Linked DNA regions of Aridibaculum aurantiacum. The protein of the gene in region 2 interacts with the protein of the main gene of each other region in a pairwise test. Links are inferred from orthologs where the notes say so. Each region holds a gene or a part of one and is shown on either strand. Other genes may lie near its edges.

Region 1 (11,335 bases), 180 kb from region 2 along the record:
CCGTCGTATCACCAGTGCTGATGCTCCTATGCACTACGCACCAAACCTGGTAGAAGCTTATCTTCCTACTATACCTCAAACAGTAAAGGTGGTAAAAGAGGTGATGTACGTAAAGAAGTAATTACTGAAACATATCAACAAAAAAATCCCGGTTTTAGCCGGGATTTTTTATTACGTGCTCCTTTTCTTCCTGGTTAGCAACAGCCACGTTTCAGTATCACATCCCATTAATTACTAACGCCCTCTTCCTTACTCTTTGCTGGAGTTTTTATTATCCAAACAGTAACAGCTAATCCCAATACTATCATTACTAGTCCTGCCAGTACGCTGGTAATGGTTGATACATATCCTGGTGTAATTGAACTTACAACTACAAGGACTACCAATATCATTAACAGGTATATGTGTGTCTTAAAAACGGAAAAATATCTACGTGCCATATGGTGTATAAGACAATATCCAAGCCATTATCCTGAAGGGCTAGTTCTCAATGATTTATAAAATATGCGGCTGATTTGTTGTGAAGAATAATTTCCGCACTCTTCAACAACCTATAATAGATATAGCTTATGTAATTGCTTTTAAACGTGACCTAACACAGTAGTTCTCAAACTTTTATTTTAACTGCTTGCAACACAAAGCTGCATCTTCTACATCTGCTAATCACTTATCTTAGCAACCCCTATTAAAGAATGAGCAAGAAAACAATGGCAACAATACTTATTGTAGATGATGAACGTGCTATACGTAAAACACTTACAGAGATACTCGGATTCGAAGGATATAAAGTAGATGAGGCCGCAGACGGTGAAGAAGGTCTAAAGAAATTTCAGTCGACTACATATGATGTGGTATTGTGCGATATCAAAATGCCAAAGCTTGATGGGATTGAATTTCTTTCGAAAGCTATAGAATCTAATCCTGATGTGCCTATCATCATGATCAGTGGACATGGAAATATAGAAACAGCTGTAGAGGCAGTAAAAAAAGGTGCTTACGATTATATCTCAAAGCCACCAGACCTTAACCGGCTGTTGATCACTATCCGCAATGCAATGGATAGAAATGTACTTGCTAAAGAAGCTAAGGTTTTAAAGCGTCGTGTAAGCAAGGTGCAGGAAATGATAGGGGAGAGTGAGCCGATCAAAAAAATAAAGGAGACGATAGAAAAAGTAGCGCCTACAGATGCTCGTGTGATGATAACCGGAGAGAACGGTAGCGGTAAAGAACTGGTAGCACGCTGGATACATGAAAAAAGTAATCGTGCAGATGGTCCGCTGGTTGAGGTGAATTGCGCAGCCATACCAGGTGAGCTGATAGAAAGCGAATTGTTTGGTCATGAAAAAGGTTCGTTTACATCAGCTATCAAACAACGCATAGGCAAGTTTGAACAAGCCAATGGAGGTACACTTTTCTTGGATGAAATAGGGGACATGAGTTTGAGCGCACAGGCTAAAGTGCTACGTGCATTGCAGGAAGGAAAGATAACAAGGGTAGGTGGAGAGAAAGAAATTGCGGTGGATGTACGCGTAATAGCGGCCACCAATAAAGACCTTTTGCAGGAAGTAGAAAATAAAAACTTCAGGCTCGATCTATATCACAGGCTAGGTGTGATACTTATAAATGTCCCTTCACTGAATAATCGTAAAGATGATATCCCTTTGCTGGTTGAACGTTTCCTGCAGGATATAGCTGAAGATTATGGCCAGGCCAGGAAAGAAATAGATAGTAAAGCAATTGAAGCATTACAGCAGCATAATTGGTCGGGTAATATTCGTGAACTACGCAACGTGGTGGAGCGTCTGGTTATTCTTTCAGGAAAGACAATTACAGCTGATGATGTAAAAGCATATGTATCTATCTAGTTGTCGTAATAAAGAAAGGATCTATAATCACTCGCGGGCATAATCTAGAATGGCTTTCATTGAATTAAGTGTGCGTGCATTAGCAGGCTTATTATGTACTTGTGCTGCCTGTATTCCAGATATTACTACTGATTTATCGGGAAATGCGGATGCTATATAGGAAAGGTATTCCTGCGCGTCTTTATTAGTAAGATTGGTAAGCAGGTGAAAATGAAAAGTCGTTACTTCTTTATTTTCTGCAAAATGCTTTAGCTCTTTCAGCTTTATGTTGCAGCCGAAATAGGTAACTCTCTTACCATTCTTTTTCAGCAGGTAATGGATAAATAGTAGCGGTAGTTCGTGGTATTCTTTTTCAGGCGTAAATAAAACTATATTTTCTTTTCCTGTATTGCGTACAGGTGGAAGGCTGTCAATAGCAGCGATTATCTTGTTGCGTAAAATGCTACTGGAGAAATGTTCCTGCGCAGGCACAAGATGTTCAGTTATCCATAACACACCTACACGCTCCAGGTATGGATATATCACTTTCAAAATTGCATCTTCAGTATTCAAAGTATCGAACACATGAGAAGATACTTTTTCGAACGTCTCATCGTCGGATAATACGGCTGCTTCCAATAATTCTTTTACATAAAAATCTGTGGTAGGGCCTTGTTGGTTTTCCTGCATTGCCAGGGTTGAAAGCTCACCATCATTCATCTTTGCAAGCTTTGAAATCTTTACCCCTGAATGGTACAGGTAAGAGATTCTAAGAATCTGTCTTAGCCTTTCTGCATCATAAAACCGGTGATTGCTTTCTTTCCTGTCTGGTAGGCAAAGCTGGTAACGTTGCTCCCAAATACGCCACGTATGAGCTTTTATACCGGTTAAATTTTCTATATCTCTTATCGTAAAATGATTCATGCTATTAAAGGTAATTATCTCTTGTTAAAGCTGCAGCATACATAGGTGATTGCCATCATTTTACGAGCGGCTATTTAAGAAAACTTTTATTTGGCCGGAACGGATACAAACTTTATAATGCTACATTTGTCCACTTCAAAAACTACTTATGGGTTGGATTATTTTTATTATTGGAACGATAGGCTGGCACCTGGGAATGTATGGAATGTTTAAGAAAGCAGGCATAGAACCCTGGAAAGCACTTGTTCCATTTTATAATACATGGTGTATTGTAGAGAAAACCAACATACGAAAGATCTGGTTCTGGTTGCAATTCATACCCATTGCAGGACAATTCATCACGATCTGGATCACGATCATTTTTGTAATGCATTTTGGAAAGTTCAACCTCCTTCACCACGCAGCTACTGTATTTTTTCCTTTTATTTATTTCCCCTATTTAGGATTTAGTAAAGATGTAAAATACGCGGGTCATGATGTAGTGCGACGCTACCAAAAAAGTGGCAGCCGCGAGTGGATTGATGCAGCAGTGTTTGCTGTGGTAGCCGCTACTATCATTCGTACTTTCATTTTTGAAGCTTATACCATACCTACAGGTAGTATGGAGAAGACACTGCTGATAAATGATTTCCTTTTTGTAAATAAACTAAGCTATGGACCACGTATTCCACAAACGCCAATTTCCTTTCCGTTTGTGCATAATGTAATGCCGTTTACTACTACCACGCCTTCTTATACAAAAGCAGTACAGATACCTTATACACGTCTGCCAGGCTTCGGTCCTGTAAAACGTAATGATGTAGTGGTTTTTAATTTTCCTGCAGGCGATACCATTATCAACCTTCCGCAGTTTGGTTCAAAGCAACCGTATTACGATGTGCTGCGCGCTTCTCCTTACAATGGCAATCGAGATGCACTGATGGCTGATTATCCTATTCATGTTCACCCAATGGATAAAACAGATAACTACATAAAACGCTGTGTGGCTATTGGGGGTGAAACATTAGAGATAAGAGACGGAAGAGTGTTTATCAACGGACAGCCGAATGAAATTCCACCAGGCTCGCAAACAGAATATATAGTGGAAACCAACGGCCAGTTCTTTACCGAAGAGTTTCTTACCCAGAAACTAAAGATTACTGAAGAGAACGCAGCCGATATTATACAGGCTTACCAGGGTAAAGCAAATTCTTACATCATGAACCTTTCGCCTGCTGATGTAGAATTGGTGAAGAAGCTACCAAATTTTAAATCTATAGAACCTGCATTCGACGTAGTGCCTGGTTCAGTATTTCCATATACAGCAGGACTTAATTGGACCTTTGATAACTACGGACCGGTATATGTTCCAAAAGCAGGAAGCAGCATTACGCTTACGCCGGCTAACATTGATCTTTATAGAAGAGTAATCTCTGTGTATGAGAATAATGAATTGGTAGAAGCGAATGGGAAATACTTCATCAACGGACAGGAGACAACTAGTTACACATTCAAGTACAACTATTACTGGATGATGGGAGATAACAGGCATAGGAGCCAGGATAGTCGTAAATGGGGTTTTGTGCCTGAAACGCATGTTGTGGGTAAGGCCTCACTTATCTGGTTTAGTTGGGATAGAGGTCCCCGCTGGAACCGCTTGTTCAAAACAATTAAATAATTATCTTTAAAGCGGAATGGGTCCTTGTTGGTACAAACCAGCAAGGCCTTTTTGTCTAATCAACTTTGAGCCAATGAAAAAACAAGATTATACTTTCAACTTCGAGGTATACGATACCATCAATGATTTGAAAGAGGAAGATAAATGGTTGCTGAATGAAGCACGTGAAGTAACACACCATGCATATGCACCTTATTCAAATTTCCAGGTGGGCGCTATAGCCCGTTTGAATAATGGAGAAATAGTAGCCGGTAGTAACCAGGAAAACGCGAGTTTCCCTGTAGGTCTATGTGCTGAAAGAGTTTTGCTTGCTGCTGCTTCTTCTTTATTTCCTAAAGTACCTATTGATACACTTGCTATTAGTTATCACAACGAAAAGGGGGATAGCGATCATCCCATATCGCCTTGCGGTATTTGTAGGCAAAGCTTGGTTGAATATGAATCAAGAGTAGGTCATCCTATCAGGTTAATCTTAGGGGGAATGGAAGGAAAGGTGTTTGTAATAGAAAAGGCCGAGATGTTGTTACCATTAAGTTTTACATCAAAAGATATGAAATAAGAGCTTGAGTTAGTAAGCGCAAAGCTGGTGGTTTTTACTGCCAGCTTTTTTTATTTCATCAATTGGTTGTAGATGAAATAACTCTCATCATCGAAGCATACAAAGGTGATTTTCTCAATAGCTGAAGGATGTTGTTCTATGAATTGCCGCACCGTTCTTACGGCAATGATGGCAGCTTCCTGTTTTGGATAACGATATATGCCTGTGCTGATGTTTGGAAACGCCACAGTTCGCAGGTTGTTTTCCATAGCCAGTGTGAGTGATTTTGTATAACAACTAGAAAGTAGCGCAGCTTCGTTATGGCCACCACCCATGTAGACAGGACCTACCGTATGTATCACCTTCTTTGCCGGAAGATTGCCTGCTGTAGTGATAACCGCATCACCTGTTTTACATCCAGCCTGCCGGTTTCTAATTTGTATACATTCTTCCAGGATTGCTGGCCCGCCTGCCTTATGAATGGCGCCATCCACACCACCTCCACCTAGTAATGAATTATTGGCAGCATTTACTATTGCATCCGCTTCCACTTTTGTTATATCTCCTTTCAATACTTCTAGTAGTGTATTCATCTAAAAAAGTGTTTGTACGCCATTCGCAATTTTATTCTCATGATCCAACAGCCATTTCTTTCGCCAAAGGCCACCTACATATCCCACCAGTGATTGGTTGCTTCCAATTACCCTATGACAGGGAATGATAATGCAAACTTTGTTTTTACCATTGCTGCTTGCCGCGGCTCTTATTGTTTTTACATCGCCCATACGCCTGGCCAATTCTGTATAGCTAATGGTTTTGCCAAAGTTGATGTTCATTAAATGCGCCCAAACTTTAATTTGAAATTCCGTTCCTAGTTGGTGCACCGGGATGGTAAAACTTCTTCTATGACCATTGAAATATTCAATGATTTCCTCTAAGCACGTGTGCAGTATTGGATGGTCATTTGGCGGTTGCAGGTCATCCTCGTTATCTACGAAAGTTACTTCCTGCACAAAATGTTCTGTGGCGGCAATCCTCAGCAAGCCAATAGGAGACTGGTAATATGTAAGGTAAGTGGCTTCCATTATCCGATCAGTAAACCATTTTGAACAGGCTTATTAGGTTGCAATAAAACGACTTCGTTATGCTCATCGTATACGCCCAGCACCAGGCACTCGCTGATGAAGTTGGCTATTTGTTTAGGCGGAAAGTTTACTACAGCTACCACTTGCGTTCCAAGTAATTGTCCCTTGGTATAATGCGCTGTTATCTGTGCAGATGACTTCTTAATACCAAGAGGTCCAAAATCAATATGCAATTGATAAGCAGGTTTTTTTGCTTTAGGGAAATCTGTAACTTCAACAATTGTTCCTGTGCGGATGTTTATCTTTTCGAAGTCTTGCCAGGTTATCATTCAATCATTTTAAAAATTAAATTTAACTACATTATGAAAAGAAAAGCCACAGCTGTTTGGAATGGTTCAGGAAAGGAAGGAAACGGAAAATTGACCAGCCAGAGCACAGTGCTACAGGATGCTCAGTATTCTTATAAAACCCGCTTTGAAGATGGTGTAGGCACCAATCCTGAAGAGCTTATGGCAGCAGCGCATGCAGGTTGCTTTAGCATGAAACTTAGCTTTGTATTGGGTGCGGCAAATTTCACTCCTGAAAAAATAGAAACTGATTGCGAGATCACGCTAGATAATGGTGCCATCACTACATCTCATCTTACTGTACGTGCTACTATACCAGGCATCAGTGCTGAAGAGTTTGAAAAATGTGCACAGGAAGCAAAAGAAAATTGTCCTGTAAGTAAAGCATATAACATGAACATTACCATGGATGCTTCATTAGCTTAATATAATATCTATGTATACAAAAAGAGGTTACAGGCGAATTTGTAACCTCTTTTTTATTTGCAGCTATGCAATCTTATTCATCCAATAGTTTACTCAACGCCATTAATTCATCGTACTTGTACTGGAACTTAGGATTCTCAAAACATTTAGCCAGCTCTTCCAGCTGCAATTGAATGATGCGTTTATGGCTCATTGGCTGGAAGTAAAACGGTGTAATTGGAACAGAGATTCGTTTGAAATAGGACTCGATGTCTTTGTGCGAAAAGATCTGCCCGGAAATGGCATCTATATAAAAATGGATCTTATGTTGCGGGTTGATGCTTCCTTCGTACTGGTCGTAATCATTGTGGAAGTAAGCCAGGATAAATTGCTTAGGAATATTGATGGCTTTTACATTAATATCCAGCAGCTCGCATAGCAATAAGTATAGCACACCATTGCTCAATGCATTTCCCTTTTTGCTTTCAATCACTTTGTGAATAAAGAAATCATCAGGGTTGTTGTAACCCATCTCCACACCCTTTAGGTTGTAATAATTATAAACAATGCTGGAGATAACATTTGCCTGCTCAAGCGATGTAAGAAAGCTGTTTAATTCAAGCCAGACATTCCTTCTTATTCTTTCCAACTCTTGTAATACTGGCGCTGTAGCAAGATCGGGATATTGATATTTTGCTACGAGTAAAGAACCAAACAACAGATCGTGGTAAGGATTACTCTTCCAATCGGTGAAGTCTTTAGTAAGATCATTGTAATGCAGCTTATGAATAAGCATTTCAATCCTTTCCTGCACCTCCTCGCTAAGGGTGTTTTCCCAAAGGTTTTCAAGGTTTGGAATAATGCCCCGCCCATAGTCAACTATCCTGTCAGAAACAGTAGAGAAAACCTCCTGGTCAGGATCGTCGAGAAGATTGAATAGTGCTGATATTTCTTTTGTCTCCTGCATATAGTGGAATGGATGGTTTAGCAAAAACAATTGTTGCATTGACTAATCCATCCTTATCAAACTACGGATTTTTTCTCTAGATGGTCAACCAATAGTTATTCAACAACTGTTAATTTCTTTTGTTCTTCTTGAACCGTTGGCAGGAGGAATTCTTAGGCTTATGCTACGTAAAAAGAAAAAATTATGCCGTTTCAGTTTTATATGAAACGGCATAAACATGATGTTATACTAGTGGAAGATGCCATCAATTTTGTGGCAACTATTCCTAGCTTTCTTTCTTAGATGCTTTTTTAGGAGCCGCCTTTTTTGCTGCAGCTTTTTTAGGCGCAGCTTTCTTAGCAGTTGCTTTTTTAGCAAAAGCATCAGGCACCTGTGCTTCAATCATTCGCTTAACTTCATCAAGCGATATGGTAGCTAATTCTTCAGGCGTGTATTTTCCTTTGTCTTCTTTGGAAGTGATCTTCAACATCTTTTTTCCAAAGCGAATGAAGGGCCCCCATCTACCATTCTCTATTGCTATCTTTTCTGATGGCCAATGCTGGATAAATCGGTTAGCTTCTTTTTCCAGTTTCTTTTCTATCAGCTCCTCACAATCTTTCTGTGTAAGATTGTCAAAATTGTAAGCACGAGGAACATTGATGAACAGGTCATTCCATTTTATAAATGGACCGAAACGACCTTTACCTTTTGTAACAGGTTTCTCTTCGTACATAGCAATGGGCGCATCTGCTTGTTGCTTTTCATTTATCAGGCTGATTGCACGTTCCATATCTACTGTCAGCGGGTCTTCACCTTTTGGAAGCGAAACAAAATCTTCGCCCCAGCGCACATAAGGACCAAAGCGCCCCATATTTACAGCTACCTCTTTGCCTTCATATTCACCTAAAGTAAGCGGCAACCTGAAGAGATCCATTGCTTCTTCATAAGTGATCGTCTCGATGCTTTGCGTAGGTTTTAATTTTGCAAAGCGTGGCTTCTCTTCTTCGTCTGCATTGCCAATTTGAACCATTGGGCCAAACCTACCCATTCGGGCAATTACCTTTTTGCCAGTTTGTGGGTCTACACCTATTTCTCTTTCTCCTTTAGCGCGTTCTGCAGTTTCAAGCGTTACCTCTATATGATTATGAAAAGGCTTGTAGAAGTCGTCAATCATACTGTTCCACTGCACTTTTCCTTCTGCTATTTCATCAAATTCCTGTTCTATGCCAGCGGTAAAACCATAATCCATTACCTGCTTGAAGTGTTGCTTCAAAAAGTCTGTTACCACCATTCCAAGGTCAGTAGGAAATAGTTTGCCTTTTTCAGCACCGGTATTTTCTGTTTGTACCTCTTTATTTATTTCGTCATTCTTCAGGCGTAAAATATTCACCTGCCTCTTTACCCCTTCCTTATCACGCTTCTCTACGTAATTTCTTTTAATGATGGTAGTGATAGTTGGCGCATAAGTAGACGGACGGCCAATACCTAATTCCTCCAGCTTTTTTACAAGCGAAGCTTCCGTATAGCGAGCAGCGGGGCGTGTGAATTTTTCTGATGCACGCATTTCTTTCAGGTCAAGCTTTTGGCGTGCAGTAAGTGGTGGTAGAACACCTTCTGTATCTTCCTCGTCCTCTTCGTCCTTGCTCTCCAGGTATACCTTTAAGAAACCATCAAACTTCATTACCTCACCGGTAGCGGTTAGTTGGTCTTTGTTGGTAGAAATATCTATGCGTGCAGTTGTCTTTTCAAATTCTGCATCACTCATTTGCGATGCAATGGTACGCTTCCAGATGAGCTCGTAAAGCCTGCGGCCTTCCTCATCATCAATGGAGCTGTTTTCCATATAAGTAGGCCTGATGGCTTCGTGTGCTTCTTGGGCACTTTCATTTTTGTTCTTGTACTTGCGTGGCTGGTAATACTTGTTGCCAAAGCTGCGCTGCACCTCGTCCTGTATTGCTGCCATGGCTGTTTCGCTCAGGTTGATGCTGTCGGTACGCATGTAAGTGATCTTACCACTTTCGTACAAGCGTTGTGCTATCAGCATGGTTTTGCTTACGCTATAGCCAAGTTTGCGGCTTGCTTCCTGCTGCAGTGTTGAAGTAGTGAAAGGCGCTGCAGGCGAACGTTTGGTAGGCCGAACGGTTACATCGGCTACTGTATATTCTGCACCTTTACAGCTTTGCAGGAATTTTTCTGCAGTTTCTTCTTTCTCAATTTTTGAAGGTCCTTCTGCTTTAAATGTAACAGGCCTTCCATTGATATCATTAGCAGAAAATAGTGCTTCTATTTTATAGCTGCTTTCTACCTTGAAGTTGTTGATCTCTCTTTCTCTTTCTACCACCAGTCTTACAGCTACACTCTGCACACGGCCTGCGCTAAGGCCACCCTGCATACCGATCTTCCTCCAAAGTACGGGGCTAAGTTCAAAACCCACCAACCTGTCGAGCACACGGCGCGCCTGCTGTGCATTTACCAGGTTCATATTTATGGTACGAGGGTTTTCTACAGCACGACGTATTGCTGGTGCTGTGATCTCGTGAAATACAATACGTTTAGTAGATCGGGGGTCCAGTCCTAGTTCTTCCGCTAAGTGCCAGCTTATGCTTTCACCTTCGCGGTCCTCATCCGATGCTAGCCAAACCTCCTTCGATTTTCTTGCCAGTTGCTTTAGCTCATTTACCACCTTCTGCTTCTCGTCGGGTACTTTATACCTTGGCTGGTAATTGTTGTTCAGGTCAATCCCCATGTCATCCTTTTCCAGGTCGCGGATGTGGCCATAGCAGCTCTTAACTTCAAAATCTTTCCCCAGGATCTTCTCTATGGTTTTAGCTTTTGCCGGCGACTCTACTATCAATAAATTCTTACTCATTCAGGAAAATTATATTATGTATCCACCTTCTGGTCGATGTTTTACAGCAGCCGTTTTGGTTAAAAATGAGGATCATGTCTCTACATACAACATCGGGATCAAATGTCAAATCAACTGCTAATGGTACATCAAACCGAAGTGGTGCAATATTACAGCATCTCGTTAAACAACAAAATAATTGATATGAATGCCGGAGATAATAGGTAGAGTGGTCAATTTCCGGTGAAAACACAGCAAATATTTAATGAGTCGCTTCTTCTTTTACAATGGCAGAAAGGAATTTTATGATCTTTTCGCTGATGTCGTTGTCGCGGTACACATTGCTGTGCCCAAGCCCTTTGGTTATCTCAAAGTTTAGATGAGGCAACTGCAGATCAATCAGGTGCTCCATATCGGCAAAAGGCGTAATGGTGTCTTCACGGTCATGTATCCAAAGGGTGGGAGTGGTAAGATGCTGCACGACCCGTGCTACCGAATACCATTCAGCAGGGTAACCGCCCATTTCCATTATTATCTTATCAAATGCTGCGCGTACACGTTTGCTCACTGGGATGTACTTAAAGAAACCTTCTATAGCACGGGTAGACTCGGTAGCAGGAGCGATCAGCACCAGTCGTTTGTGCAGGTTGTAGGGCATTTTTTCTACAGCAAGGGCCACCGCTAATCCGCCCAGTGAATGCGCCATTATGCCATCAACCGGGCCAAAGCGCCTGCAAATCT
Region 2 (11,139 bases):
GCTGGTAAAGTTTACCTGTACGGTTGCCTCTTTATTTACCAGTAGTTTCACTGCATTGATACATGCATTTTTTATCATGTCTTTTAGCGGGCATGCTGGTGTGGTTAGCACCACGGTAAACGACACATAATTCCCTTCTATCACTATATCCTTCACCATATTTAGTGTCACAAGGTCTTTACCAAGATCAGGTTCCTGCACGTTGCTCAGCGCCTTCAATATATCATCTGTTGTCATCACAAAAGTTTTTGTTAAAAGAAAATACAGGGGGCAAAGTTAGCCATTGAGTAACTTACTTTGTTTGAATGCCATTGGTAATTGTTAAGATGTGGAGAGATGGATATTTTCTCAATGGCTACAGGTTAAATTTGCTTACCACCGTCTTTACTAATTCATAATTGATATATGAGGTTTTAGTAAAATAACAGCCGGGATCAACCTAATGAAGAAACTTTTACGATACCTACTCATCCTCGCTTTTTTTGCACCCATAAAAATGTTTGCACAATTTGAAGCTGTACAGGACAGTGTTGTTCAGCTGTACGGAGTGGTGATGACAGCAGATAGTTTACGTGCACTTCCATCGGTAAGCGTGGTCGTAAAAGGCACACATCGTGGTACGATGACAAACGAGCAAGGTGTTTTTTCTATCGTTGTTTTAAAAGGTGATGAAGTAGAATTTACCAGTGTTGGTTTTAAACCGCAGGCTATAAAAATTCCCAACAGGATAGAAAGCAACCAGTACAGTGTTATTCAATTGCTGGTAACAGATACCGCTTTTCTACCGGCTACCATATTACGTCCTCGTCCTACCCGTGCGCAATTTGAACGTGATTTTGTGAATACACGCATACCTGATGATAAGTACGAAATAGCACGACAAAATACTGAAGAAGCCAAGCGACGTATACTTGCCAGTGGCATGCCTACAGATGGCAGGGAAGCAACTAACCAGACGTTGCGCCAGGTTTCAAACCGCACCTATTATGCAGGCCAAACGCCTCCGATGAACATCATGAATCCGTTTGCATGGAACGAATTCATCAAAGCCTGGAAGAGGGGTGATTTTAAAAAGAAGTAAGCTGGCTGTGGCCTGTTTGCCAATTAGTCTATAGCAATTTCATCTTATATAATTAGGGAATAACGCTGTCCGTTTTTCAATACATTCCTTCTCACGCTATAGTCGCTAAAAGAACACATTACAGGTATCCATTATCATGATCTATATGATCATGGTTCTATATTCTATCTGCCTTACATTTGCCGCCACTTTCTACCGATTCTAAATACTTGTTTATGAAAAAAATTGCTGTTATTGGTGCTGGTACCATGGGAAATGGAATAGCGCATGTGTTTGCTCAAAATGATTTCCAGGTAAATCTTATTGATGTATCGCAGGAACAACTGGATAAAGCACTTGCGACCATTGGTAAGAACATGGATCGCCAGGTGGCCAAAGGTTCCCTAACTGAAGCCGCAAAGCAAAAGGCGCTTTCTAATCTTACTACCAATACAACAATTGCAGATGGGGTAAAAGATGCTGAATTGGTAGTGGAAGCAGCCACAGAGAATATAGACCTCAAGCTTAAGATATTTCATCAACTGGACGAAGCGGCACCTGCGTCCTGCATTCTTGCCACTAATACATCCTCCATCTCTATTACCAAAATAGCTGCAGCTACCAAACGACCAGAGTTGGTAATTGGAATGCACTTCATGAACCCGGTGCCTGTAATGAAGTTGGTAGAGATAATAAATGGCTATGCTACCAAACGAGAGGTGACTGATAGTATAGTAGAATTAAGTAAAACATTAGGCAAAGTTCCTTGCGTAGTTAATGATTATCCTGGCTTTATAGCTAACAGGATATTGATGCCAATGATCAATGAAGCCATCTACAGCCTGTATGAAGGTGTGGCAGGCGTACAGGAAATAGATACGGTTATGAAACTTGGTATGGCTCATCCTATGGGACCGCTACAGCTAGCTGACTTTATAGGTTTAGATGTTTGCCTTAGCATCTTAAATGTTCTTTACCAGGGTTTTGGCAACCAGAAATATGCACCATGTCCACTCCTTGTGAATATGGTGACTGCAGGCTTTAAAGGTGTTAAATCAGGTGAAGGATTCTATACTTATACACCTGGTAGTAAAGACTTAATTGTAAGCAGTCGCTTTAAGTAAAGCTTTAATTAAAGTTTAATTCCATACAATATTTAGCCGTTTTTTTCATTCTATATTAGCGGGCTCAATTGCGCGCCCTCAACCTTAAAAAACATTCAATGAAAAACCTGGCTGTAGCCTTTGCTGCCATGTTCATGGTATGCATTACCTATGGACAAAAAACGCAGATTGACAGCCTTGGCCAATTACTTACTAAAACAAGTACCGACACTTCAAAAGGTCGTCTACTATTACAAATTGCTTCGCATTGGAATAGATTAGATCCGGACTCTGCTTATGCATACACAGAACTTGCAGAGAATTTATTTTCTAAAGCTAAATATTCAAGGGGCCTTGCCGACGTGTTTACGACACAAGCAAGGATTAAGGTAAACATCAACCAGATTCCTACTGGGTTATCATTATATAATAAGGCGCTCGATCTACATAAGCAAAACAATAATCCTTCAGGGATTGCCACGGTTTTGAATGGTATAGGAGTAGCCTTTGGGGTGCAGGAAAATTATTCGAAAGCACTTTCTAATTTTTTACAAGCTCTAAAAATATACGAGGAAGAAAAAGATGACGCAGGAATGGCAAGTAGTTACCTGCGCATAGGTACAGTTTACACCCGCACAAATAACCTGGACGAGGCTATGAAATTCTACAACAAAGCCTTAGTACTTGCTGAGAAAAACCAGGATAAAAGAAATATATCGGGCCTTTACAATAATATCGGCTCAATATATGGTCAAAAAAATCAATTAATTCTTTCGAGGCAGGCATTGCTAAAATCGAAGCAGATAGCAGAACAAGCAGGCATTTGGCCAGTAGCTGCTGAGGCATATTTAAACCTAGGAAATGTTTACCGGGAACTAAAGAAAAAAGATTCCGCTGTCGCGCATTTTGCAATAGCAGAAAAACATTTTATTCAATTTAAAAATTACGAGCAACTTTCACGAACCTATTCAGGTTGGGCAAAGTTGCACATGCAATACAATGAGTGGAATAAGGCTACACCACTTATTCACCAGAGTATTGCAATAGCGAAGCAAGTTAATAGTCCGTCACTTGAGGCCGAAGCATATGAATACCTTATTCAGGTAGCCAAAGAAAAAAATGATTATAAAGAAAGTGCTAATTTATACCAAAAGCTGGTAGCACTTAAAGACAGTATTCATGCTTCTGAAAAAACAGAAACATTGGAAAGATTGCGTGTAGAATACCAGCAGGAAAAAGATGAATTACTGATAAAGCAATTGAAATCTGACAATGAAGAAAAAACCCGCCAACGAAATATTCTACTAGTTCTTTCTGCAATAGGAATGCTGCTACTGCTTTCACTTGTAATAAGCTTTGGGTTAATTTATAATAAGAATATTCAATTGCAGCGCAGGAAACAAGAACTGGTGGAGCTGAATAATATGAAGGATAAATTCCTCTCTGTGCTTAGCCACGATCTTCGATCACCCATCGGGAATATTCTACAATTACTCCAGGTAGTATACCCAGATGAATCAAATGGTGAACACAAAGTGTTATTCGACAGGTTGAAACTTACCACTGGCTCAGTATTAGAAACGATGGATAATATGCTGGCCTGGGGTAAAAATCATTTTACACAGGGCACCGTTGAAAAACAACCGGTGAATATGCAGGAGGTAATTACACGGGTTTGCAGGTTTTTAAAACAAACTGCTGACAACAAACAGATTTCTATCAAGAATAATATTTCTTCACCTGTAGTGGTGATAGCTGATGAGAACCAAATTGAGTTTGTAATGCGAAACCTTATCAGCAATGCGGTTAAATTCTCCCATGAATTTAGTGCGGTGGAGGTATATACCACCACCAGCGACAACATGGTCCATATTCATGTGAAAGATTATGGCACTGGCATCCATAAAGTGCAACAAACAAAACTTTTTAACCTGCACGCAAGAGAAAGCACGAAAGGAACTGCCGGAGAAACTGGTTCTGGATTAGGCCTGGTTCTATGTAGTGAATTTGTAGAATTGCACAAAGGCAGCCTGAACGTAATAAGTGAAAAAGGTGAGGGAACTGAATTCATTGTTTCGCTGCCTAATAATGCATAAGTGACCAATTAAACTTTAATTGCAGCAACTTCGACTGCATGTAATTCTTTCAATTTAAATAAAACCTCTTGCAATCTTGCTTTTGGTATTCCAATAGTTAATGAGCAAAATAATTGTTGCTCCTGCCCTTTTACTTCACATCCAAATTGTTTTACAATCATCATTACATCATTCAGGCGTGTATAGTCGAATTGTAAAGAATAATCAACTAATACCTGCTTTTGGATAATTGGCGTTAGTTGTAATGCAAGTGCAGAGGCCGTTTTATAAGCATTGATCAACCCGGGAACACCTAATAAAGTACCACCAAAATAACGTACAACCACAACCAATGTATTGGTTAATTGCTTGCTGTCTATCTGTCCAAGAATAGGTTTGCCAGCAGAACCAGATGGTTCTCCATCATCACTCACCCTGAAATTATTTGCATCCAAACCAAGCCTGTATCCAAAGCAATGATGCACTGCTTTTGGATGTTCCTTTTTTAACTGTTGCAAATGTTTTTTAAAATCATCTGCAGATTGTATGGGAAATGCGTAAGCCAGGAAGCTACTTCCACGGTCTTTGAATTCCGCGTAAGAAGGTTTTTCTATTGTACTATAAAAAGAAAGTTCACTCATAATGTTGTTCCAAAAGCAATAAAATAAATAGCGAGGATAGAAACAGCAATGCCTGCTACATTTATAGCACTTAATCGTTCTTTAAAAACTATTGATGCTACCAAACTACCGAAAAGAATGATACCTAAATTATTTAAAGGTATAGCTGCACTGCTCGGCCACGGACTGATCTTTAAAAATTGAATAAGGCACCAGATGCTGAAATAATTTGGAACACCTATAAGTATACCTGCAAGTATAGTTTTAGGCGATAAAACTTGCTTACCGCGTATTACCTGTAATAATAATGTTGCTAAACCAATAGAAGCAGCGGATGCAAAAGCTGTTACCAAAAAAGCATCTTGATTAACCTCGTTGAGATAAGTTGTCTCTACGTATTTGATCATGGTATCGAGCAAGCCACTACCAGCAAATACCACTAAAGGCAGCAGGTATAACAGGAAATGCTGAGCAGTATTTTTTCGTTCTGTTTGCCTGTTGGGCCAGCAGGTAAAGATCACTGCCACTAATACCAACACTATTCCTAACCACTGAATATTGCTTAGGCTTTCGTTGTACAGGTAAATGCTAAATACAACAGGAATAATAAGTGAAAGCTTATTGGCTACCGAAGCAACTGCCACATTAATTCTTTGGGTGGTGATCCCAATAAGATTGAACAGAATAATGAAAACGGTTCCCATACCACAAGCCCACCAAAACCAGCCAGAACTATAAGCTACATTATCTATAGGAAATGCACCATGCACAAATGAGCCAGTGATCACGCAGGTAATGTAATTAAAAACAATAGCCTGGAACAGGTCAAGACCTAGTCGCTGCAACATCTTAAAAGCAAGAATAAGATATGCTGAGAGTATAATGCTTCCGGCTAAAAACAACATGCTATCGTTCCTTCTGTTTATAGTATGATATCAAATCTGTATCCAGTTGTTTAGTAGCAAAAAGTGATGCTGAATGTAAAGCGGGGGCAGCAATACCTTCTGCATATAGCAGCGTGTTACGAATGACTATGGCTTCATCCCACAGTTGCGCATCAATGAAAAATTGTAAAGTTTTGGCACCGCCTTCTATTAATATACTTTGAAGCTGCAGCGCCACGCAAGCTTCTACTATTTGCGCAGGCACTGGTTTTTCTTTTTGCAGTACATAATATTCTACGTTCGCTACACCTGCAGGTGCACTATAAGTAAATATTACTGTACGCTGCGACCCATCAAACAAATGCAAGTGTTGCGGTAATTTATTATGCAGGTCAATGATCAACCTAACAGGTGAGGCACCCGGCGCATGCCTTACATTCAGTTGCGGATCATCTTGAAGAGCTGTATTGGTGCCTGCAAGTATAGCCATGTTACTGCTGCGCAATTGGTGCACAAACCTGTTGCTATAGGCATTGCTGATAAGTAACCGTTCTGCAGGATTACCTATTACACCATTGGCAGTCTGTGCCCACTTCAGCGTAATGTATGGCCGCTTTTGCTGGTGAAATGTAAAGAACCGCTTATTCAGTGCAATGCATTCTTCTTCCAGTACATTCATCACCACTTCTACCCCAGCCTGCTGCAATATTTCAATGCCTTTACCATCTACTGCATAAAAAGGATCACGGCATCCCACCACTACTTTACGTATACCAGAAGTGATTACAAGATCAGCGCATGGCGGTGTTTTGCCATAATGCGCACAAGGCTCCAATGAAACATATAATGTAGAGAGCGGAATAAGGTGCTTATCTGCAACAGCTACAGCATTTATACAATTAACTTCTGCATGTGCTTTGCCATATTGTTGGTGATATCCTTCACCTATGATCCTGCCGTTATGAACCAGCACGCTACCTACCATAGGATTGGGTGCAACGAAGCCTTCGCCAAGCGCGGCAAGTTGCAGGCATCTATGCATGTATAACTGGTGTGGGTTCATGAGTGGGAGCGCAAAAGTAACTGAAAAATGTACTAGCATTGCAAGGTGACCATACAGCAGGCATACCAACAAGTACTTTTACAACTGTTCGATGTTTGTGACGATCGTGAAGCGGCAAATATTGCCAATATGGTCATTGAACATTTTACAGGACAAAAGAAGATTGACCGCATAATAAACAAAGACCTCCCAGTTACCACAGAACAGCAACGGGCTTTAGAAACAGCAGGTCAACAACTTGCCAGGCACAAGCCGGTACAGTATGTTCTAAATGAAGCATGGTTCTACGGAATCCATTTTTATGTAAATGAGAATGTACTAATACCCCGTCCTGAAACTGAAGAACTAGTGGAATGGGTGGTACAAGACATGCAAAAGCAACATTCAGCCATCTCCATCTTAGACGTGGGAACAGGTAGTGGATGTATACCTATTGCGCTAAAGAAGCAGCTACCAGGTGCCACCATTGCTGCAGTAGATGTATCTGCTGAAGCCCTGCAAGTGGCAAAGCAGAATGCAGCCAGCAATGAAGCTGATATAGATTTTCACCAGTTGAATATCCTGGATACGGATGAATGGAAACAGCTACAGGTATATGATGCTATTGTAAGCAACCCGCCCTACATCAAGGCAAATGAGCAAGAACAGATGAACCAAAATGTGCTGGCCTATGAGCCGCACCTGGCGCTATTCGTTCCAGATGATAATGCGTTGATATTTTATGAAGCCATTGCTGAATTTGGAAAACAACACCTGCAGGAAAAAGGAAGATTGTACTTCGAAATAAATGAACAATTAGGCGAACAAGTAGTGCAGTTGCTGCAAGCAAAAGGCTATAAAGATGTGGTGCTTAAAAAAGATATGCAGGGAAAGGACCGGATGGTGAGGTGTGAGAAGTGAATGGTGAGTAGTGAGTGGTGAATTGTGAGGAGTGAGTACTGAATTGTGAATAGGGAATAATGATTAAAAACCTTTAGATGAAGTTCCGGCTGAATAAAAACTTACATGCCATTGACCATAGATGGAGATTAGTTTACAATAGGCAATTCACTATTGACCACTGCCCACTGACTATTCACCAACTACTTCCAACCTCTAACACCTAACATCTAACATACTACCTCCTAACCTCCTACTGCCCGGCATTATCAACCGCCATTACAGGTGTTGCGCCCAGCTTTTTAATGATCTGCATTACTTTGATAGCTGTTCCTAAATGAGATGTGCTGTCGCCATTGATAACTACGGATGGCTTGTCTGTTTCTTTAGAAAGATATGCTTGTAATTCTGCCTCAAGTGATTGTATAGGCACCTGCTTTTGACCAAGGAACAAACGTTGTTCTTTGTCTACCGTTACTACTACTGTTTGCTTCGCTTTTGTATCGCTCTTTGCTTTAGGATTAGATACTTTGATAACGTTGGGATTGGCAAGCGTGGACACGATCAGGAAGAATAACAACAGGATAAACAATATATCGTTCAGTGCACCGGTGTGCATCTCTGGATGTGTTCTTAATCTGCTACGTATGTTCATATCGTTGTTCCTTTTTTGTTGTGAGAACTTTTGGTACCTGTTCTCCTGTTGCAGGTTATTCTGCTGTTGCCCCTGCTCATCTTTCAACCTGCTGTACAAGTGTGCGACGCAACGGAAGCATCATTACTAACTACAGCCGGCTACCAAATCTTCTTCGTACTTCTAACCTGGTACTTCAAATTTTCTTTACCTGGTTGGCTCTTGCAGTATGTCTATAAACTCGGCGCTTGCCGCTTCCATTTTGTTAGCCGTTTTATCTATTTGCGTACTCAGGAAGTTATGTCCCATATAAGCAATCAAACCAATGATAAGACCTGTAGCTGACGTGATCATCTTGGTGTAGATACCACCAGCAATTGTGCTTAAGGTATACTCACCTGTACTCGAAATTCCATAGAACAATTGCACCATACCAATGATGGTTCCAAGGAAACCGAACATAGGAGCAATACCAGCAATAAGCGATAAGATATTCAGGTTGCGCTCCATGTTGTACATTTCAAGCTTGCCTACATTCTCCATACTTTTCTCAATGGCGTCAATAGGTTTTCCTATACGCTGAATGCCTTTGTCAATCATTTTGGCAACAGGGTTAGGTGTATTCTTAGCAAGCGTACGTGCAGCAGTTACATTACCCATCATGATATTGTCGCGGATCATACTCATGAAGTTCCCTTCTATTTTACTCGCTTTGCGAATAGCAATAAAACGTTCGAAGAAGAAAAAGATGGTTGCCACAAACAAGGCGTACAGCGGGTACATGATCCATCCACCTCTGTCGAGCAGGCTCCACAACGAAATCGATTCGGCTACTGGTTGAGCTGCTACGTTGTTTACGGTGTCTGCCATTACCTAGCCGCCAGCTTGCAAAAAGATCAACATCATTATTGGTAAAAATTAAAATGGGTGTAAAAGTAAGAATTGACAATAGTGGTAACAGCGATAACTTGTACACATGTGTGAATGCAAATAAACATGCAGAAGACATTCAGCTGCTGCACCTGCTGTTAAAGTTTTGCTGTAATCAACTCTCCCTGTTTACCTCTTCTATTGAGAATGCAGGCAGGCAAATGCTCCAGTATTCGCAAGGCTCATCAAAAGGATTACTATAGCGAACTCTTGCGCCTTTTTTTACCAGTATACTTTGGCCTGCTTCTACGGTTACTTTCAAACCATCTACCTCTACAGATTTGCGGCCACTGCTTACCAATGTCCATTCGTCGAATGTAGTCGATTGGTGTGGCTCGCTCCAATGTGGCGGCGCTACCATATGAGCTATGCTAATGTTTTGCTGGTTGGTGGCTACACGGCCAAAATGCTCTTCTATAAGTTTTCCATCGGTTGTTGGTACTATAAAGGGTTTATTCTGCAGAAAATAGTTCATATGTTGTTTAGATTATTAAGTGTTGGATTGAAGACTTGTTTTATCGACTAAGTGATTGGCTACTGCCAGTTGTTGTTAAGGTTCATTACCTAAAGCTGAAAATACAAGATGCTCAAGGAAAGCGGTGATTTTGGTTGCTTTATTATCGTGGGCAAAATCTGTAAGCGATGGCAGGTGTTTTAAAAAGAAATTTTCTATATGCGCTACCTCTACTACAGTGCTGGCTAATGTCCTGGGATATTTGTAATGCGGTGCAAATTCAAGAATGATGTCGGCAAAGAAGGAACACAGTTCTTTATAAGGCTTGAACAGCTGATCCTGGTTGTCTTCAGAAACATGTTTGGTAAGATATGCTTTGGACCCTTCTGAAATAACAATTCGATGCAGTACACTTTCTTTTACATGCGAAATGTTATCATCGTCCTTTACCTCCTGCGACAGTAGCTTGATAACCTTACGTATCTTCTGTTTTGGGTCTACCACGTTATTCAAACTAAAGGTGATCTTATATGCCAGCCATCTCCAATACCAGGCTACCAGGTATACCAGCAATCGATGCTTATTGTCGAAATAGCGATATATACCCGCTTCGGATGTATGGATTTTTGTAGCAAGCTTCCTGAATGTAAAAGCTTCAAACCCAAGCTCATCAATTAGAAGTATACTATGTTCAATAATCTTTTTACCCAGATCTGATTGTTGCGGATCACGAACAAAAAGCTTTTCATTCATCTGTATTTGTACGGTCCAATTCATACCTGGTGATAATCAACAACTACATTTTAAGCGTTCAAACAAAACTAAAAATAAAAAACTTATGATAGTAATACTATCGTTATTGATAATTTTGCTACTTTGACAAGCAAGAAAAAATTTTCAGTACATGAAAAGCGTATTCAAAGAAATCAAAAGTGACCTGCCTGCTAGTATTGTAGTCTTCTTTGTGGCTGTTCCACTATGTCTAGGTATTGCACTGGCATCGGGTGCACCATTATTTGCAGGCATCATTGCAGGCATTGTTGGTGGCATTATCTGCGGTATTGCAAGTGGGTCAGCATTAGGCGTTAGCGGCCCTGCAGCAGGTCTTGCTGTTGTTGTTCTCAATTCAATTCAAACCCTGGGCGGCTCATGGCATGCATTTCTCCTGGCCGTTGTATTGGCTGGTTGCCTGCAGTTACTGGCCGGATACCTGAGGGCCGGGTTTGTGGCTTATTTCTTTCCATCATCGGTAATCAAAGGGATGCTTACAGGTATTGGTCTTATCATCATTTTGAAACAGATACCTCACGCAGTGGGCTACGACGAGAACCTGGAAGGCAGCCTGCAATTTGCAGAACCGACCGGTGAGAATACTTTCTCTGCCATCGCCCATGCATTTACACAAATAACACCTGGAGCGGTACTGATAGCTTTGAT

The links.
Region 1: the proteins of J4N22_RS06145 (region 2) and topA interact in binary tests that used the Escherichia coli proteins (3 or more experiments, as listed by UniProt). The link is inferred for Aridibaculum aurantiacum from one-to-one orthologs.

Annotation. Positions count from the first base shown.
Region 1 is NZ_JAFEWC010000001.1:1,657,493-1,668,827, forward strand. Bases 7,825-10,959 are described here. They hold topA (type I DNA topoisomerase), read right to left. Parts: upstream 10,616-10,959; coding sequence 8,033-10,615; downstream 7,825-8,032. Other genes in these bases: J4N22_RS06970 (alpha/beta hydrolase), read right to left, coding at 10,857-10,959. Outside these bases: J4N22_RS06910 (pyruvate dehydrogenase complex E1 component subunit beta), read left to right, coding at 1-121; J4N22_RS06915 (hypothetical protein), read right to left, coding at 228-392; J4N22_RS06920 (sigma-54-dependent transcriptional regulator), read left to right, coding at 693-1,865; J4N22_RS06925 (MerR family transcriptional regulator), read right to left, coding at 1,893-2,768; J4N22_RS06930 (S26 family signal peptidase), read left to right, coding at 2,917-4,425; J4N22_RS06935 (cytidine deaminase), read left to right, coding at 4,499-4,984; J4N22_RS06940 (O-acetyl-ADP-ribose deacetylase), read right to left, coding at 5,035-5,556; J4N22_RS06945 (methylated-DNA--[protein]-cysteine S-methyltransferase), read right to left, coding at 5,557-6,048; J4N22_RS06950 (tRNA-binding protein), read right to left, coding at 6,048-6,377; J4N22_RS06955 (OsmC family protein), read left to right, coding at 6,411-6,821; J4N22_RS06960 (transglutaminase family protein), read right to left, coding at 6,895-7,767; more of J4N22_RS06970, read right to left, coding at 10,960-11,335. UniProt on the Escherichia coli protein: Releases the supercoiling and torsional tension of DNA, which is introduced during the DNA replication and transcription, by transiently cleaving and rejoining one strand of the DNA duplex.
Region 2 is NZ_JAFEWC010000001.1:1,477,229-1,488,367, reverse strand. The notes cover bases 3,074-6,012. They hold J4N22_RS06145 (IMPACT family protein), read right to left. Parts: upstream 4,880-6,012; coding sequence 4,268-4,879; downstream 3,074-4,267. Other genes in these bases: ribD (bifunctional diaminohydroxyphosphoribosylaminopyrimidine deaminase/5-amino-6-(5-phosphoribosylamino)uracil reductase RibD), read right to left, coding at 5,765-6,012; J4N22_RS06140 (EamA family transporter), read right to left, coding at 4,876-5,763; J4N22_RS06150 (tetratricopeptide repeat-containing sensor histidine kinase), read left to right, coding at 3,074-4,259. In the rest of the region: J4N22_RS06165 (Mrp/NBP35 family ATP-binding protein), read right to left, coding at 1-237; J4N22_RS06160 (carboxypeptidase-like regulatory domain-containing protein), read left to right, coding at 443-1,081; J4N22_RS06155 (3-hydroxyacyl-CoA dehydrogenase family protein), read left to right, coding at 1,297-2,184; more of J4N22_RS06150, read left to right, coding at 2,283-3,073; more of ribD, read right to left, coding at 6,013-6,805; prmC (peptide chain release factor N(5)-glutamine methyltransferase), read left to right, coding at 6,851-7,705; J4N22_RS06125 (ExbD/TolR family protein), read right to left, coding at 7,938-8,339; J4N22_RS06120 (MotA/TolQ/ExbB proton channel family protein), read right to left, coding at 8,526-9,188; J4N22_RS06115 (cupin domain-containing protein), read right to left, coding at 9,364-9,723; J4N22_RS06110 (TetR/AcrR family transcriptional regulator), read right to left, coding at 9,799-10,479; J4N22_RS06105 (SulP family inorganic anion transporter), read left to right, coding at 10,607-11,139.